4 regions of the Streptomyces coelicoflavus genome follow, and region 4 is predicted to be linked to each of the others. Evidence: riboswitches for the same ligand, from Rfam matches in the RefSeq annotation. Region 4 holds a riboswitch; each other region holds the start of a gene.

Region 1 (4,204 bases), 530 kb from region 4:
GAGGGGCAGACGGCGCTGGCCACGCTCCTCACCCGGCTGCCGGACCTCCGCCTCGCCGCGGAACCGGCCGAACTCCGGTGGCGCGGCGGCCTCATCATGCGCGGTCTGCGCACTTTGCCGGTGTCGTTCACCCCGCCCGCGTCATCGGCCGACAACGGTCCGTCGCCGACGCAAAAGTGACACGCGCTCAACTCTGTGATCTTCACGTGATCTGCGCGGCATGAACTTGTGACAAGTGATGATCTCCCTATACGTTCACGGATCAACGTGGTGTCGAGCGTCATCCGCCGCGTGGTCCCCGTCGTCTTGTGAAAGGTCGTCGCATGCTCTCCGGGAACGGTCGTCACCGCCGCCCCCGCCAGGCGCCCGCTCTGGTCGTCGCAGCCGGAGTGACCGGCTCCGCCATCGCGATCCCCCTGCTCGGCGCCACCGGTGCCCACGCGGCCGACGGAGCGAACTGGGACCGCGTCGCCGAGTGCGAGACCGGCGGCGCCTGGAGCCAGAACAGCGGCAACGGGTACTACGGGGGCCTGCAACTGTCGCAGGAGGTCTGGGAGCAGTACGGCGGTCTGGACTACGCGCCCAGCGCCGACCAGGCCAGTCGCTCCCAGCAGATAAGAATCGCCGAGAAGATACACGCGGACCAGGGCATCGCCGCCTGGCCGACCTGCGGACTGCTGGCCGGCCTGGGCAACGGCCCGGGGGTCGCGAGCGGCGGCTCGGACGCGGCCGGTGACGGTGCGTCGGAGGGCACGGACGCGTCGGGGGAGACGGACGGCTCCGGTTCGTCCGAATCGCCCACGACCACCGAAAAGCCCGAGTCGTCGCAGTCTCCCGAGTCGTCCGAGCCCTCCCAGTCGTCCGGTACGACCGACTCGGCCGACACGGACGACGCTCCCGAGTCGGCGTCCGGAGCGCCCTCTTCGTCCCCTTCGCCCACTTCTTCGCCGTCCTCCGGCGCCCCCTCCGAGGCCGCGCCCGACGACGTGACCCCCTCCACGAAGTCGGACACACCCACCGAATCCGACCGCGGCGCCGGCGCGGAACAGCGGGATGCCGAGGGGTCGTCCGGCTCCGGCCGCCACCGCGGCGACAGCGCGGACGAGGGTGCGGCGGACAGGAGCCGCGACGACGACTCGACGGGGCGGCACGCCTCGCGGGACGGCGAGCCGCGAGAGGTCGAGGACGGCTCGTACACGGTCCGCTCCGGCGACAACCTCTGGGCCATCGCCGACTCCCTTGAGGTCGACGGTGGGTGGCGCGCGCTGTACGCCGGCAACAAGACGGTCGTCGGCGCCGACCCGGACCACATCCTGCCCGGTCAGACGCTCACGGTCACGGGCGAATCGGGCGAAAAGTAGGGGGAGTTCGCGTCACGGTTAGAGACCGTATGTCCCTTTTGGATCTCGTGAGAGATAGGTCTCAGAAGCCGTGATCGTCTTTGAAAATCCGCGGAGCGCGTGTCTACGGTCATGACCGCTCGCCACCGCGGGCCCCGACAGCCGCAACGCCGAATCCTGCCAGCGGCCGTACGGGAACAGTCGTCGCGTCAAGCGCCGCAGGCAGGAGCGGGGGACCCAAGGTAAGTGCCGCACCGGGCAGTTGAGCCGGAGCGGCTAGGGGTGAAGCCGAGTTCCGCGAGGAACCCGGCCGGGCAACTCAACCGGCCCGAACCCGACAGCTCACCTCGCAGGCGTCGGTGAGGGGATCAACCATGCTGTTTTCCGGCAAGGGCAAGCACCGTCGCCCGTCCAAGGCCACCCGTGTCATCGCCGTCGCCGGCGTCACCGGTGCCGCCGTCGCCGCCCCGCTGATGGCGGCCGGCAACGCCTCCGCCGCCACCGCGTCCGAGTGGGACGCCGTCGCCCAGTGCGAGTCCGGCGGCAACTGGTCCATCAACACCGGCAACGGTTACTACGGCGGTCTGCAGTTCTCCGCCTCCACCTGGGCCGCCTACGGCGGTACGCAGTACGCCTCCTCCGCCGACCAGGCGAGCAAGTCCCAGCAGATCGAGATCGCCGAGAAGGTGCTCGCGGGCCAGGGCAAGGGTGCCTGGCCGGTCTGCGGCACCGGCCTGTCGGGCGCCGCGTACACCGGTGGCGGCTCCGAGGACAGCGGTTCCTCCAGCTCCGAGAGCTCGCAGAGCCAGAGCAGCGGCTCCACCGCCGAGCGCTCCACCGAGCAGAAGGCCTCCCGCTCCTCCGAGCGCCCGGCCGCCGAGCCGAAGGCCGAGAAGCCCGCCAAGAAGACCGTCACCACCCCGACCGGCAAGAAGGTCGAGAAGGGCGACGGCGAGTACAAGGTCGTCAAGGGCGACACCCTCAGCTCGATCGCCGAGGAGCACGACGTCAAGGGCGGCTGGGCGAAGCTGTTCAAGCTGAACGACGACATCGTCGACGACGCCGACCTGATCTACCCGGGCCAGCAGCTGCACCTGAAGTAAGGGGCGGCGGCTCCCCCGACTCCCGCCCCGGTGCGTGTTCCCCCGTACGCACCGGGGCGGGATTTTTCGTGCCCCGGTCTCGCGGGGTACCCGCCCGGTTTCCGGAAACGTCTTTGTTCCGTTCGGAAACAATTTACTCTCGGTTCTGTCCAGCGGGTGGGCGATCGGCTGGCCGATCGCCCCGGGCCGGTTAGGCTCGGTCCCGCAGAGCCGCCGCGGTCCCGCGGGACCGCGCGTCACACCGAAGCGTCACATTGAAGAAGGAGATGCTCGTGCCGTCCATCGACGTCGTCGTAGCCCGGGAAATCCTGGACTCCCGAGGCAACCCCACGGTCGAGGTCGAGGTCGGCCTCGACGACGGCAGCACGGGTCGTGCCGCCGTTCCGTCCGGCGCCTCCACCGGTGCCTTCGAGGCCATCGAACTCCGTGACGGCGACCAGAGCCGTTACCTCGGCAAGGGCGTCGAGAAGGCCGTGCTGGCCGTCATCGAGCAGATCGGCCCGGAGCTGGTCGGCTACGACGCCACCGAGCAGCGGCTGATCGACCAGGCCATGTTCGACCTGGACGCCACCGACAACAAGGGCTCGCTCGGCGCCAACGCCATCCTCGGCGTCTCCCTCGCCGTCGCCCACGCCGCCTCCGAGGCCAGCGACCTGCCGCTCTTCCGCTACCTGGGCGGCCCGAACGCGCACCTGCTGCCGGTGCCGATGATGAACATCCTGAACGGCGGCTCGCACGCCGACTCCAACGTGGACATCCAGGAGTTCATGATCGCGCCGATCGGCGCGGAGTCCTTCTCCGAGGCCCTGCGCTGGGGCGCCGAGGTCTACCACACCCTCAAGAAGGTCCTGAAGAACAAGGGCCTGGCCACCGGCCTCGGCGACGAGGGCGGCTTCGCCCCGAACCTCGGCTCCAACCGCGAGGCCCTCGACCTCATCCTCGAGGCGATCAAGGAGGCCGGCTACACCCCCGGCGAGCAGATCGCCCTGGCGCTCGACGTCGCCGCGTCCGAGTTCTACAAGGACGGCTCCTACTCCTTCGAGGGCAAGGAGCGCACCGCCGCCGAGATGACCGAGTACTACGCCGAGCTGGTCGAGGCGTACCCGCTGGTCTCCATCGAGGACCCGCTGTTCGAGGACGACTGGGACGGCTGGAAGACCATCACCGCCAAGCTCGGTGACAAGGTCCAGCTCGTCGGCGACGACCTGTTCGTCACCAACCCGGAGCGCCTGGCCCGCGGCATCGAGGAGAACTCGGCCAACGCCCTGCTGGTCAAGGTCAACCAGATCGGCTCGCTGACCGAGACCCTGGACGCCGTCGAGCTGGCCCAGCGCAACGGCTTCAAGTGCATGATGTCCCACCGCTCCGGCGAGACCGAGGACGTCACCATCGCCGACCTGGCCGTCGCCACCAACTGCGGCCAGATCAAGACCGGTGCCCCGGCCCGCTCCGAGCGCGTCGCCAAGTACAACCAGCTGCTGCGCATCGAGGAGATCCTCGACGACGCCGCGGTGTACGCCGGCCGCAGCGCGTTCCCCCGCTTCAAGGGCTGAGCACCACCCGGTAAGGCCCCGTAAGAGGCAGCGTCGTACGTACGTCCCCGTACCCGGTCCCGTACCGTGTGCGGGGACGTACGCACGTATGCGGACGACGCAGGCAGGACGACGCAGGCAGGACGACGCACGAAGGCGGAGGCGGCACATGGCGGTGAAGGACCGGGACCGTTTCTCCACCGCGACCAGGATCCGGATCATCGGGGAG
Region 2 (4,204 bases), 2.4 Mb from region 4:
CCGAGGCCGCGGTCCGACTGCCACGCGGGACGGCGCACACGGCCGTCCCGGCTCGCTTCACGATGTGGGAAACTGGTCTAGACAACCTGGTCTAGACAACTTCAACCCCTCTGAACACCTGAAGGGCAGCATCACATGGCTGAGCGCCGCGTCAACGTCGGCTGGGCCGAGGGTCTCCACGCCCGCCCCGCCTCCATCTTCGTCCGAGCCGCCACGGCCACAGGCGTCCCGGTGACGATCGCCAAGGCCGACGGGTCCCCCGTCAACGCGGCCTCCATGCTGGCCGTCCTCGGCCTCGGCGCCCAGGGCGGCGAGGAGATCGTCCTCGCCTCCGACGCCGAGGGCGCGGAGGCCGCCCTGGACCGGCTGGCGAAGCTGGTCGCCGAGGGGCTCGAGGAGCTTCCCGAGACCGTCTGATCCCGACGGACAGCACCACCGAAAGGCCCGCCGGCACCACCGGGCGGGCCTTTCTCCTTTTCTCTTCCGGGCGTTCCCTTCCGGGCACCCTGTTTCAGACGCTCTCTTCCAGACACCCTCTTTCGGGCGGCGGAAAAGGCGGTCCGGAATTCCCCGTCCTTTTGTACGGCACGCGTGTTACTTCGGCAGCCCCGCCGTGTTTACGGAATGTTGCGCATTCCTCACACGCTCCGTCCGCCCGCCGCCGGAGGCGAATCGCAGCCGGTACGCCGACGCCGACCGTTCGGCGTGCAGCGTCATGAGCGCCCGCGCGCGGTCACCGTCGCCCCGGGCCACCGCGTCGACGATCGCGCCGTGCTCCGCCCAGTGCTCCACCGGCCCGGCCGGGGCCTCCTGGACGTACATCCAGGCGATCTTGTGGCGCAGCTGGGTCAGCAGCGCCGCCAGGGAGGGGCTGCCGGCCGCCCGGGCGAGGGTCTCGTGGAACCAGCCGCCCAGCGGGCGCAGGTCCTCACCGGCCCCCTGTCCGGCCCGCTCCCGCCCCAGCCTGACCAGGCCGCGCAACACCCTGAGGTGGGCCTCGGTGCGCCGCCGGGCGGCCCGGGAGGCACCGAGCGGTTCCAGGAGTGTGCGGGTCTCCAGCAGGTCGGCGGCCTCCCGCTCGGTCGGTTCCGCGACGCACGCGCCCGCGTGCCGCCGGGTCACCACGAAACCCTCCGCCTCCAGCGTGCGCAGGGCCTCGCGGACGGGGACGCGCGAGACGCCGTAACGGCGGGCGAGGATTTCCTCGGTGAGCCGGCTCCCGCGACCGTGGACGCCGGCGACGATGTCGTCCCGGATCGCCGTACACACAGAATGCGCCGGAATACACATGACCGACCTCCGCCTTGATCCCTGAAACGTCGACGATGGACGCGTTTTCAGCGACTCTAGGCCAATCAAGCGAATGGGGAATGCGAAAAGCCCCGAATCACGGAGTCGGGGCTTTTCGGATGCGGCGGCCGTCAGATGTTCACGCCGTGGGAGCGGAGGTAGGCGACGGGGTCCATGTCCGAGCCGTACTCGGGGCTCGTACGGGCCTCGAAGTGCAGGTGCGGTCCGGTGACGTTGCCGGTGGCACCCGAGACGCCGATCTGCTGGCCGGGCTCGACCGACTGGCCGACCGAGACACCGATCGACGACAGGTGCCCGTACTGCGTGTACGTGCCGTCGTGCATCCGGATCACCACCTGGTTGCCGTACGCCCCGCCCCAGCCGGCCTCGACGACGGTGCCGACGCCGACGGAGTGCACGGACGTGCCGCTGGAGGCGTGGAAGTCGATGCCGGTGTGGCTGCCGGAGGACCACAGGGAGCTGCCGGCCTGGTACGCGGTGGAGACGTAGGAGGCGGTGATCGGCGCGACGAAGGTGTTGAGGCGCTCGCGCTCCGCCTCCCGCGCGGCGCGCTCCTTGGCCTCGCGCGCCTCCTTGGCCGCCTCGGCCGCCCGCTCGCGGGCCGCTTCCCGGGCCGCCTCGCGGGCGGCGGCGTCCACGGCCGCCTGCTGCTGGGCGACGGCCTGGGCGTCGATCTCGTCGGCTATGGCGTCGCCGATGGTGACGACCGGGGTGATCCCGCTCTGCTCCACCTCGGCCTCGGCGGCGAGCGCCGGAGCCGCGAGGGTGCCGACGACGCCGGTGGTGGCGAGGGCCGCGACTCCCGCCGCGCGGGCGGTGGTGCGGTGCACCCGGCCGGTACGGCGGTGCTTCCCGGTGGCGCGCGTGAACGCCATGTAGGGCTTGTCCTTTCCTTCCCTCTCGCCTACCGGGTTAGCTGACGGGTTCGGAGGTGGAAGGTCTCCTACGGACCCCCTCGCGGTGCGCGCGGGCGTCCGATTCACCCCAGGGACTGCGATGGGTCCCCGGCTCCCCTGGCTCGCGCCGTACGGGGACTCGGCGATGACTGTCCGGTGCCGCGGATGCGGCGCACTGCCTGACGAACAGCCCGGAAGACGCTAAACGCGGCTGCGTTCAATCCTCAAACGCAACAGGCTTTTTGTAGCGCACGCCACAGGGCAGACGGGCAACCACTGCCCCAATCCGGACATACGGCGGCCCTGGTGACGCTCCGGTCACCAGGGCCGCCGCGCGCGCGTGCCGCTACTCGGCGGCCACCACGGTGACTTCACCGATGCCGAGGGCCTCGACGGGCGCCTTGATCTGCGCCGCGTCGCCGACGAGGACCGTCACGAGGCGGTCCACCGGGAAGGCGTTCACGACCGCGGCCGTGGCCTCCACGGTGCCCGTGGCGGCCAGTTGACGGTAGAGCGTCGCCTGGAAGTCGTCGGACAGGTGCTGCTCGACCTGGTCGGCCAGCGTGCTCGCCACGGCCGCCGCCGTCTCGTACTTCAACGGTGCCACGCCCACCAGGTTCTGCACGGCCACGTCGCGCTCGGCGTCGGTGAGCCCCTCGGCGGCGAGCTTGCGCAGCACCGTCCACAGGTCGTCGAGCGCGGGACCGGTGTTGGGCGTGTCGACGGAGCCGCTGATGGCGAGCATCGCGGCGCCCGTGCCGTCCGGCGCGGAGCGCAGGACCTGGCCGAACGCCCGGACGCCGTAGGTGTAGCCCTTCTCCTCGCGCAGGACGCGGTCCAGGCGCGAGGTGAGGGTGCCGCCGAGGCAGTAGGTGCCGAGCACCTGCGCGGGCCACACGCGGTCGTGCCGGTCGGCGCCGGTGCGGCCGATCAGCAACTGCGTCTGGACGGCGCCGGGACGGTCGACGATGACGACCCGGCCCCGGTCGTCGGCGGTCACCGGGGGCACGGGGCGCGGCTCGGCGGTCGAACCGGTCCACGCGCCGAGGGTGTCGCCGAGCAGCGCGTCGAGGTCGACGCCGGTGAGGTCGCCGACGACCACGGCGGTGGCCGTGGCGGGGCGTACGTGCCGCTCGTAGAAGGCGCGTACGGCCGCCGCGTCGACGGCCGCGACCGTCTCCTCGGTGCCCTGGCGCGGGCGGGACATGCGCGCGTCGGCCGGGAACAGCTCCTTGGAGAGCTCCTTGGCGGCGCGGCGGGCGGGGTTGGCCAGCTCGTGCGGGATCTCGTCGAGCCGGTTGCGCACCAGCCGTTCGACCTCGCCGTCGGCGAAGGCGGGTGCCCTGAGGGCGTCGGCGAGCAGGCCGAGGGCCTTGGCGAGGCGCGAGGCGGGCACCTCCAGGCTCAGCCGGACACCGGGGTGGTCGGCGTGCGCGTCCAGGGTGGCGCCGCAGCGCTCCAGCTCGGCGGCGAAGTCCTCGGCGGAGTGCTTGTCGGTGCCCTCGGAGAAGGCGCGCGCCATGATGGTGGCGACGCCGTCGAGACCGGCCGGTTCGGCGTCCAGGGGCGCGTCGAGGAGCACCTCGACGGCGACGACCTGCTGGCCGGGGCGGTGGCAGCGCAGCACGGTGAGGCCGTTGGCGAGGCTGCCGCGCCCGGGGGCGGGGAACGCCCAGGGCTTGGGCTCGCCGGCCTGCGGCTGCGCGTGGAAGTCCATGGTGGCGAGCTCGGTCACTTGGCCGCCTCCTCGTTCTCGTCGGTGGCGCCGGCGCCGGTCGTCCCGGCGTCGGTCTCGTCGGCGGGTGCGGTGGGCTCGTAGACGAGCACCGCGCGGTTGTCGGGGCGCAGGCGGGCCTTGGCGACCTCCTGGACCTCCTCCGCGGTCACCTCGAGCACCCGCCGCACGGCGGTGAGGGCGAGCTGCGGGTCGCCGAACAGCACGGCGTACCGGCACAGTTCGTCGGCGCGGCCGGCGACCGTGCCCAGGCGGTCCAGCC
Region 3 (4,204 bases), 1.0 Mb from region 4:
GGGCGTCCGCGTGCATCCGCGTACGGGTTCGAGCGCACTCACTACGTCCTCGTTCGGAAGCGGTCGCGGGTGAGTCGGACGGGTGCGGTGTCCGTATTCTCTGATCATGGACCGCACCGCATATTCACTCGTCGCCACCGACCTGGACGGCACGCTGCTCCGCGGCGACGACACCGTCTCCGAACGGTCGCTGGCCGCGCTGGCGCGCGTCGCCGGGGCGGGTGCGCGGCACCTGGTGGTGACGGGGCGGCCGGCCCCCCGGGTGCGTTCCCTGCTCGACCGCCTCGGCTGCCGGGGGCTCGCGGTGTGCGGCCAGGGCGCGCAGGTGTACGACGCCGGCGCGCACCGGATGCTGTGGTCGGTCACCCTGGACCGGGAGCTGGCCGAGACCGCCCTCGGCAAGATCGAGGCCGAGGTGGGGCAGGTGCACGCCGCCGTCGACCAGGACGGGGTCGACGGGCTGACGCTCATCGAGCCGGGCTACCTGATGCCCCACCCCACCCTGCCCGCGGTGCGTGTGGAGCGGCGCGAGGAGCTGTGGGCCACGCCGATCAGCAAGGTGCTGCTGCGCCACCCCGACCTGACCGACGACGAGTTGGCGGCGACGGCGCGTGCGGTGGTCGGTTCCCTCGCGACGGTCACCATGTCGGGGCCGGGGACGGTGGAGCTCCAGCCGTGCGGCATCACCAAGGCGACCGGCCTGGCGCTGGCCGCCGAACACCTGGGCCTTCGGCGGGAGCGGACGATCGCCTTCGGGGACATGCCCAACGACATCCCCATGTTCCAGTGGGCGGCCCACGGCGTCGCCATGGCCGGCGCCCACCCCGAACTCAAGGCGGTGGCCGACGAGGTCACCACGACGAACGAGGACGACGGCGTGGCCGTCGTCCTCGAGAGGATCTTCGGTACTTCTTAGTCACCGCGGTACTGGCGCGTTATTCCCGCGGTACTCCCGCAGTACTGGCGCGGCGCTCCCGCGGCACCAACGCGGCGGTACGGCTTGGTACGCGCCGCAGCGGCTCAGTACGCGCTGAAGACGTTGTCCATCGAGCCGTAGCGGTCGGCCGCGTAGTTGCAGGCGGCGGTGATGTTGGCGACCGGGTCGTACGGGTCCCAGGAGGTGCCGGGCACGTGGTACGCCTGGAAGGTCGGGTCGATCACCTGGAGCAGGCCCTTGGACGGGGTGCCGTTGATGGCGTTGATGTCCCAGTTGTTGATGGCGAGCGGGTTGCCGGACGACTCCCGCATGATGTTGCGGTAAATGCCGTCGTAGGTCCCGGGGATGCCGTGCTGCGCCATGATGTCGAGCGACTCGCGGATCCAGCCGTCGAGGTTGTCCGGGTACGACGTCGCCGTGGCGGCGGTCGTGGTCGTGGTCGTGGCGGCGGCCGGGGTGGCCGCGGACGCGGTGGCGGCGCCGATGAGCGGCAGCGCGAGCACCGCGGCACCGGTGCCGGCCACGGCGAGCTTGCGGGCGAGGCGGCCGGTACGGGCGTGACGGTTCTGACCGTTGGCAGACATGCGGTGTCCCTCTCCTGACGCCTGCGAGGTGAGCTGTCGGGTTCGGGCGGGGAGGTGCCCGGCCGTGCCCTGACGGGTACGGCTTCACCCCGAGCCGCTCCGGTGGTGACCGGTGCGGCGACTTACCTGGGTCCCCCGCTCCTGCCTGCGAGTTTGTTGGGTGGATGACTGTGCGACGGGCGGTGGCAGGATTCGGCGTCCACCCGACAGGCCGGGAACGTATGCGAGAGCACATGTCCGGAACAAGTGCAGGAATCACCTAACGTGCCTGTTGACCTTGGTCTGAGCTGTTTGAGGCTCTTGATCCTTTGCTGCTGCCAAGCCCCAACTGGCTTGCGGGGCAAAGGGAGGGCACAGGTTGTGGCGAGGTTGCCTGGGGGCGGATCGGAGTGAGCCAACTCACTGGCCTCAACAAGCACGGCAAAACGGGCATTAACCTCAATCATTCGCCAACCGGCCACGAGCGGGGACGGCTTCGGGTGTCGGGCGAAGAGGAGGGGGAAGCGGGAGTGGAGGGTGGCGCGGAGGGCGGAGGGAGCGGAGGGGCGTGGGCGCGGCGCTGCGGGCGTGGGTGCGGATGTGAGCGCGGGTGTGGATGTCGATTGGGTGACGTTCTCGGAGTGCGGGCCGTTGGGGGGAGTGATGGGATCTTGGACGGCGGTTTCCGGCCTGGCCGCCGCCCCGGGTTCGACCCCGCTCCCTCTGGCGATATCTATCAAAATCTGCTCATATCACCTGATCAAAAACATACCGTTCATGATCCGATACCGACCGGCCTGTAACCGTGGGCGCTAGCGGTGATCGAAACGTGACCGGATACGCTGACTTGAGTGGTGGCAGCGACCTATCGACAAACCAGGTAATCGCCAGTAGACACCAGCAGACAGGAGACCCCTCGTGACCGTCGTCGGGCCGTTCGGGCTGAGCGTGCGGGACCAGGCTCTGGAAGCCGATGTCCAGGCCGGATTGGTTGCTGTCGAGGAAGGGTTGCTTGAGGCAACCAAAAGCGAGGTGCCGTTCATCACGGAGGCCGCCCAGCACCTGGTGCGGGCCGGCGGGAAACGGTTCCGGCCGCTGCTGGTGATGCTCTCGGCCCAGTTCGGCGACCCCTACGCGCCCGGGATCGTGCCCTCGGCCGTGGTCGTGGAGCTGACCCACCTCGCCACGCTCTACCACGACGACGTGATGGACGAGGCCGCCGTGCGGCGCGGGGTGTCCAGTGCGAACACCCGCTGGGGCAACTCGGTCGCGGTCCTCACCGGTGACTTCCTCTTCGCCCGCGCCTCGCAGATCCTCGCCGACCTCGGGCCCGAGGCGGTCCGCGTGCAGGCCCTCGCGTTCGAGCGGCTGGTCACCGGTCAGATCCTGGAGACGGCGGGGCCGCAGGACGGCCGCGACCCGGTCGACCACTACCTCGACGTGCTGGGCGGCAAGACGGGCTCGCTGGTGGCGGTCTCCTGCCGGTTCGGCGCGATGATGTCCGGCGCCGACGAGACGGTGGTGGACGTGCTGACCCAGTACGGAGAGCGGCTCGGCGTCGCCTTCCAGCTCGCGGACGACGTCCTGGACATCGCCTCCGACTCCGACGAGTCCGGCAAGACGCCCGGCACGGACCTGCGCGAGGGCATCCCCACCCTTCCCGTACTGCGGCTGCGCGAGCGGGCGGCCCGGCTGGGGCTCGCCGAGGACCTCGCCCTGTGCGAGCTGCTCGACTCCGACCTGAGCGACGACGCCCGGCATGCCGAGGCGCTGCGCCTGCTGCGCGCCCACCCCGCGCTGGAGCAGGCCCGCCGGGACACCGTCCGGTACGCCAAGGAGGCCCGCGCCGCGCTGGCCCCGCTGCGGGAGTGCGACGCGAAGGCCGCGCTGGTGGAGCTGTGCGACGCGGTGGTCCACCGGGCCGGGTGACCACCCCGCCGCCCCGCCGACCACCGCCCCCGCGCGGCGTGCGCGTCTGCCGCGTGCCGTCGGAACGCGTGCCGTCTGCGGCGTGCCGTCCGTCGGGTGCCGTCCGCCGGGCGCCGTACCCGACCCCTACGGGCAGGCGGAGCCGCCGCCCCTCCGTGTCATCCCGCAGGAGTACGCGGAGTTGAGCCCGCGGTCTGACGCTTGTGCTCCCCCGATTTGGTCAGATGGACACCACGGAAAAACACCAATCCTCACCGATTCGGGTGAGAATGGCGGCTGACGGGTGAACAAGTGCGAGGTCGCGAGACAGCCGCCGCCGACGACGGAGGTAGGGCACACATGGCACCGATCGATTCCGACGACAACAGGACCGCCGGGGAGGGCGAGGAGCCGCGCGCCGGACGGCGCAAAGCCGCGCGGTACGTCGTCCCGGTCGCGGTGGTGGGAGTGGCGGCCGCGACGATCGGGCTCGTGCCCGCGCTCGCCGACTCCGGGGACCCCGACCTGCCGAAGGTCACCGCGGAGCAGCTCATCGAGAAGATCGCCCAGTCGGACGTGCAGCAGCTGTCCGGCACGGTGCGCATCAACACCGACCTGGGCCTGCCGGACCTCGGCGGCCTGGAGAGCGGCCTGATGTCCGGAGGTCCGGGTTCCGGCGGGGACGGCGAGGGCTCAGCCGCCGACCCGTCGGCCAAGCTCACCGCGCTGGTGTCGGGCAGCCACACGCTGCGCGTCGCGGCCGACGGCCCCGACCGGCAGAAGCTCTCCCTCATGG
Region 4 (4,204 bases):
CCTGCGGCAGCGCGGGCGCCGGGGCAGGGCGGGCGCCGACTTCACCGTACGGGAGCGCCAACTCCTCGACGCCCTGTGGAGCCTGCGAGGCGTGGCCCGTCCGGCGCTGGACCACGCCGCCCGGGCCACCGCACCCCCGGCGCCCGCGCCGCGGCCGGTGCCCCCGTGGGCGTACGGGTACGGCTACGGGGCGCAGGGTGCGTACGGGTACGCGACGGCGCACCCCCCGTACCGGCCGTACGGCCCGCACCCGCCGCACCACCCGCAGGCGCCGCACGCCCCGTACCCGCAGTACGCGCCGCCCTCTCCGCAGCACGCGCCGTACACGCCGCCCGGCCCCTACCGGCCGTAGGCCCGCGTCGTCCGGCCGCCCCTCAGGCGGACGCCCGTGTGAGCCGCTCGGCCTCGTCCTCCGTCAGGTTCAGCTCGGCCACGCCCAGCAGTGCCGGCAGTTGCTCCACCGTGCGCGCGGAGGCGATCGGGGCCGCCACCGTCGGCCGGCCGGCCAGCCAGGCGAGGGCGACCGTGGCGACGGGAGCGTCGTGGGCCTCGGCGATCTCGTCCAGGGCGGCGAGCACCCGGCGCCCGCGCTCGCTCTCCAGGTGCTTGGCGGCACCGCCGGCCCGCGGGCTGTCCACGGCCGTGCCGGGGCGGTACTTGCCGGTGAGGAAGCCGGCCGCGAGGGCGTAGTACGGGACGGCGGCGAGACCGGTCCGCTCGGCGAGGTCGCCGAGTCCGCCCTCGTAGGTGTCGCGGGAGACCAGGTTGTAGTGCGGCTGGAGGGCGACGTACCGGGCCAGGCCCTCGCGGTCGGAGAACTCCAGGGACGCCGCGAGCCGCTCGGCGGAGATGTTGGAGGCGGCGATGTGCCGCACCTTGCCGGCCCTCACCAGCTCGTCGAGGGCGCCGATGATCTCCTCGACCGGCACCTCGGGCTTGTCGAAGTGGGTGTAGTAGAGGTCGATGTGGTCGGTGCCCAGGCGGCGCAGCGAGGCGTCGGCGGCGGCCCTGATGTTCGCGGCGGACAGGCCGGGGTACTCGGGGTGCTGGCTGACCTTGGTGGCGAGGACGACGTCGTCACGGTTGCCGCGGGCCGCGAGCCACTTGCCGAGGACGGTCTCGGACTCGCCGCCGCTGTTGCCGTCGACCCAGGCGGAGTAGGAATCGGCGGTGTCGACGAAGTTGCCGCCCGCCGCCGTGTAGGCGTCGAGGACGGCGAAGGACGTGTCCTGGTCGGCGGTCCAGCCGAAGACGTTGCCGCCGAGGGCGAGGGGGAAGACCTCGAGGTCGGAGGAGCCGAGCTTGCGCAGAGAAGTCATGTAGAGGATCAACGACCGCGGCGGAGCAGAGCATTCCGGCACCCGCGCAAAAACGCCGCAAACCGGCAGCCCTGACGTCGGGGGGTTGCCGTCAGGACCGCCGGGGCTCGGCGGGGCGGGTCAAGGGGCGAGGTGCCTCAGGGGGTGAGGCCCTTGCTCTGGAGCCAGGCCATCGGGTCGATGCCCGAGCCGTCGCCGGTGTGGACCTCGAGGTGCAGGTGGGCGCCGGTGACGTTGCCGGTGGCGCCGACGCGGCCGATGACGTCCCCGGTGGTGACCTTCTGGCCGACGCTGACGTTGATGGACGACTGGTGCGCGTACCAGAGTTCGGTGCCGTCGTCGAGGGTGAGCACGGTCTTGTAGCCGTACGAACCGTCCCAGCCGGCCGACGTGATCGTGCCGCTGTGCACCGCCTTGAGCAGGGTGCCCGTGGGGGCGGCGAAGTCGAGGCCGGTGTGGTGGCCGGAGGCCCACAGGGAGCCGGCCTGGTTGAAGGTCGAGGAGATCGTGTACGAGGAGGTCGGCAGCGTGAACTGCTTGGCCAGCTTCGCGAGCCGCTCGGCCTCGGCCTTCTTCGCGGCCTCCTCCTCCGCCTTCTTCTTGGCGGCGGCGGCCTTGGCCTCGGCCTCCTTCGCGGCCTTGGCGGCGGCTTCCTGGGCCTTCTTCTCGGCCGCGGCCTGCGCCTCGGCGGCGGCCTTGGTCTCGACCTGGGCCTGCTGCTGCTCGGCCTGCGCCATGATCCGGGCCCGCAGCGACTCACCGGCGCCGGCACCGGTGGAGTCCGCGCCCTGCGCGGTGTCCGCGGCGACGGCCTGGGTGATGCCGCTGAGCGGGGTGGCGGAACCCTCGGGCTCCGGCTCCTCGTCGCCGCCGGGCATGAGCGAGCCCACGTTCGGCAGGTCCGGCATGGAGATGGACACCGGCGGCTTGCCGGTCTGCGCGCTGGCCATGCCGCCCGCGCCGACGGCGGCTATGACGCCTACGCCGAGGACGGTGGAGCTGCGGGCGAGTCCGCCGCGCTGCTTGGCGACGCGGTGCCGGCCGCGCACGGGACGGATGGACTCCGCGGTGGGGTTCCACTCCTCCCAGGGGCCCTCTTCGGCGCGGGGGGCGTCGTAGCCGAAGGTGTCGGTGCCGTGCCCGGTGGGCACGTACGGGGCCTCGGGGGCAGGCCGGTTGGACGCCACGTGGGCGTACTCCTTTCCTTCCTTTCGCCTACCGGGTTAGCTGACGGGTTCGGAGCAGGAAGGTCTCCTACGGGTGTCTGCCGACCGTGTTTCCACGGTGCCAGACGCCCGATTCACCCCAATGTGGTGGTTCCCCGGTTCCCTTGCGGGATTCGGCGCGTGCGCACGGAGCCGCCTTCTGTGACGGCTGGGACGACCGCGCTGCGTTATCGAACGTTAATAGACGCGAGGCCCGGAATCCAAGCCGTTCCGCTTGATCATTAACGAAAACGGCCGGGACGCACCCCTCACGACCGGTGAAAACCGGACGAGTTGACCCGCCCTCAGTATTCCCCTTCACGCCACTTTCTTCTGACGGTGTATCAGTTGTTATGCGGAGGGGGGTCGGGCCGTCACGTCTCGTGACAATGATCATGGTCACCGCGCCGGGGCCGCCGTACGGCGAGCAGCGCCATGTCGTCCGCCATGCCGCCCCCGGAGTGCCGGCGCACGTCCTCGGCGAGGGTGTCGAGCAGCGTCACCGGATGCCGGAAGACATGGCCGGCCAGCCGCGTCTGCGGATCGTAGAACTCGCCCCTGGCGTCCCGGGCTTCGGTCAGCCCGTCGGTGTAGAGCAGCAGTGTGGCCCCACCGGGGAAGTCGGCCTCCTCCGCCCGGTCGGGCCACACGCCCAGGTCTCCCATGCCGAGCGGCAGCGCCGACTCGCGGGCGGGCAGCGTGTCCAGGGTCCCGTCGGAATACAGCAGCAGGGGTGGCGGATGGCCGCGGTTGACGATGCGTACGGTCCCGTCGCCGTGCGGGAGTTCGGCGAGGAGAGCGGTGGTGAAGCCCTCGAAGGCGTCCAGCCCGTCGCGCCGGGTGCCCTCGCGCGCCAGCGCCCGCTCCAGGCGCTGCGCCACCGCCTCCAGCGTCGCCTCCTGCTCGGCGGCCTCCCGGAAGGCGCCGATCACCACGGCGACGGCGGCGACCGCGCCCATGCCCTTGCCGCGCACGTCGCCGACGATGAGCCGGACGCCGCGGGCGCTGTCCTGCACGGCGTACAGGTCACCGCCGATGAAGGCGTCGGCCTGCGCGGCCTCGTAGCAGACGGCGATCTCGAAACCCCCGATGCGCTCGGCGGGTTCGGGCAGCACGGCGCGCTGGGCGGCCTCGGCGATCTCGCGGACGGAGACGAGACGCTCGCTGCTGCGCCGGACCATGCCGTTCACGAGGACGGCGAGCACGGCGACCGTCGCGATGGTGATCAGCTCGGTGAGGGAGTCGACGTAGTGGATGACGCCCTTGCCGATCTGCAGCCCGATGACCGACACGACCACGGCAACGCCGGTGAGCGCGGTGCCGCGCCGCGAGTAGAGCGGGGCGGCGACCAGGGGCGCGGCCGTGTAGAGGGGGCCGGCGGTGAAGTACCTCGGCGTGAAGATGTCGTACAGGATGGCGACGGCGATCAGCAGCACGGGGAGCGCGTGCACGAAGGCGCGTCCGTAGCCGGTCCGGCGGCGCGGCGGCGGGCCGGAGGGCGGCTCCTCGCCTCCGAGGCCCGGGTCGGGCACGGGATCACCGGGGAGCCGGCCGCCGGCCCTGGCGGCCACTCCCTCGTCGTCCACGTCACCAGGCCGCACCACTCGTCTCCCGCCACCCCGCACGTCCGCGCGCCGCTTGCCGTCCTGGACTCCAGGTTTCCGGGGACGGGGGCGGGTG

What was found. Region 4 has a riboswitch for cyclic di-AMP ahead of OHA99_RS19850 (M23 family metallopeptidase). Riboswitches for the same ligand answer to the same signal wherever they lie in the genome.
Positions count from the first base shown of each region.
Region 1: another riboswitch for cyclic di-AMP. It lies ahead of rpfA (resuscitation-promoting factor protein RpfA); the one in region 4 lies ahead of OHA99_RS19850 (M23 family metallopeptidase).
Region 2: another riboswitch for cyclic di-AMP. It lies ahead of OHA99_RS08820 (M23 family metallopeptidase); the one in region 4 lies ahead of OHA99_RS19850 (M23 family metallopeptidase).
Region 3: another riboswitch for cyclic di-AMP. It lies ahead of OHA99_RS15295 (transglycosylase SLT domain-containing protein); the one in region 4 lies ahead of OHA99_RS19850 (M23 family metallopeptidase).

Region 1 is NZ_CP108218.1:4,991,486-4,995,689, forward strand. Features, by position in the region: gene OHA99_RS22285 (cytochrome P450) at 1-180, shown strand, start outside; gene OHA99_RS22290 (transglycosylase family protein) at 324-1,361, shown strand; cyclic di-AMP (ydaO/yuaA leader) riboswitch at 1,545-1,711, shown strand; gene rpfA (resuscitation-promoting factor protein RpfA) at 1,715-2,443, shown strand; gene eno (phosphopyruvate hydratase) at 2,716-3,996, shown strand; gene divIC (cell division protein DivIC) at 4,145-4,204, shown strand, end outside.
Region 2 is NZ_CP108218.1:2,048,420-2,052,623, forward strand. Features, by position in the region: gene OHA99_RS08810 (HPr family phosphocarrier protein) at 136-417, shown strand; gene OHA99_RS08815 (GntR family transcriptional regulator) at 595-1,290, opposite strand; gene OHA99_RS08820 (M23 family metallopeptidase) at 1,422-2,186, opposite strand; cyclic di-AMP (ydaO/yuaA leader) riboswitch at 2,198-2,362, opposite strand; gene OHA99_RS08825 (pitrilysin family protein) at 2,554-3,942, opposite strand; gene OHA99_RS08830 (pitrilysin family protein) at 3,939-4,204, opposite strand, start outside.
Region 3 is NZ_CP108218.1:3,462,752-3,466,955, reverse strand. Features, by position in the region: gene OHA99_RS15300 (HAD family hydrolase) at 107-916, shown strand; gene OHA99_RS15295 (transglycosylase SLT domain-containing protein) at 1,021-1,521, opposite strand; cyclic di-AMP (ydaO/yuaA leader) riboswitch at 1,526-1,694, opposite strand; gene OHA99_RS15290 (polyprenyl synthetase family protein) at 2,419-3,429, shown strand; gene OHA99_RS15285 (LolA family protein) at 3,769-4,204, shown strand, end outside.
Region 4 is NZ_CP108218.1:4,465,125-4,469,328, reverse strand. Features, by position in the region: gene OHA99_RS19860 (PrsW family intramembrane metalloprotease) at 1-352, shown strand, start outside; gene OHA99_RS19855 (aldo/keto reductase) at 375-1,319, opposite strand; gene OHA99_RS19850 (M23 family metallopeptidase) at 1,457-2,506, opposite strand; cyclic di-AMP (ydaO/yuaA leader) riboswitch at 2,518-2,674, opposite strand; gene OHA99_RS19845 (PP2C family protein-serine/threonine phosphatase) at 2,899-4,110, opposite strand.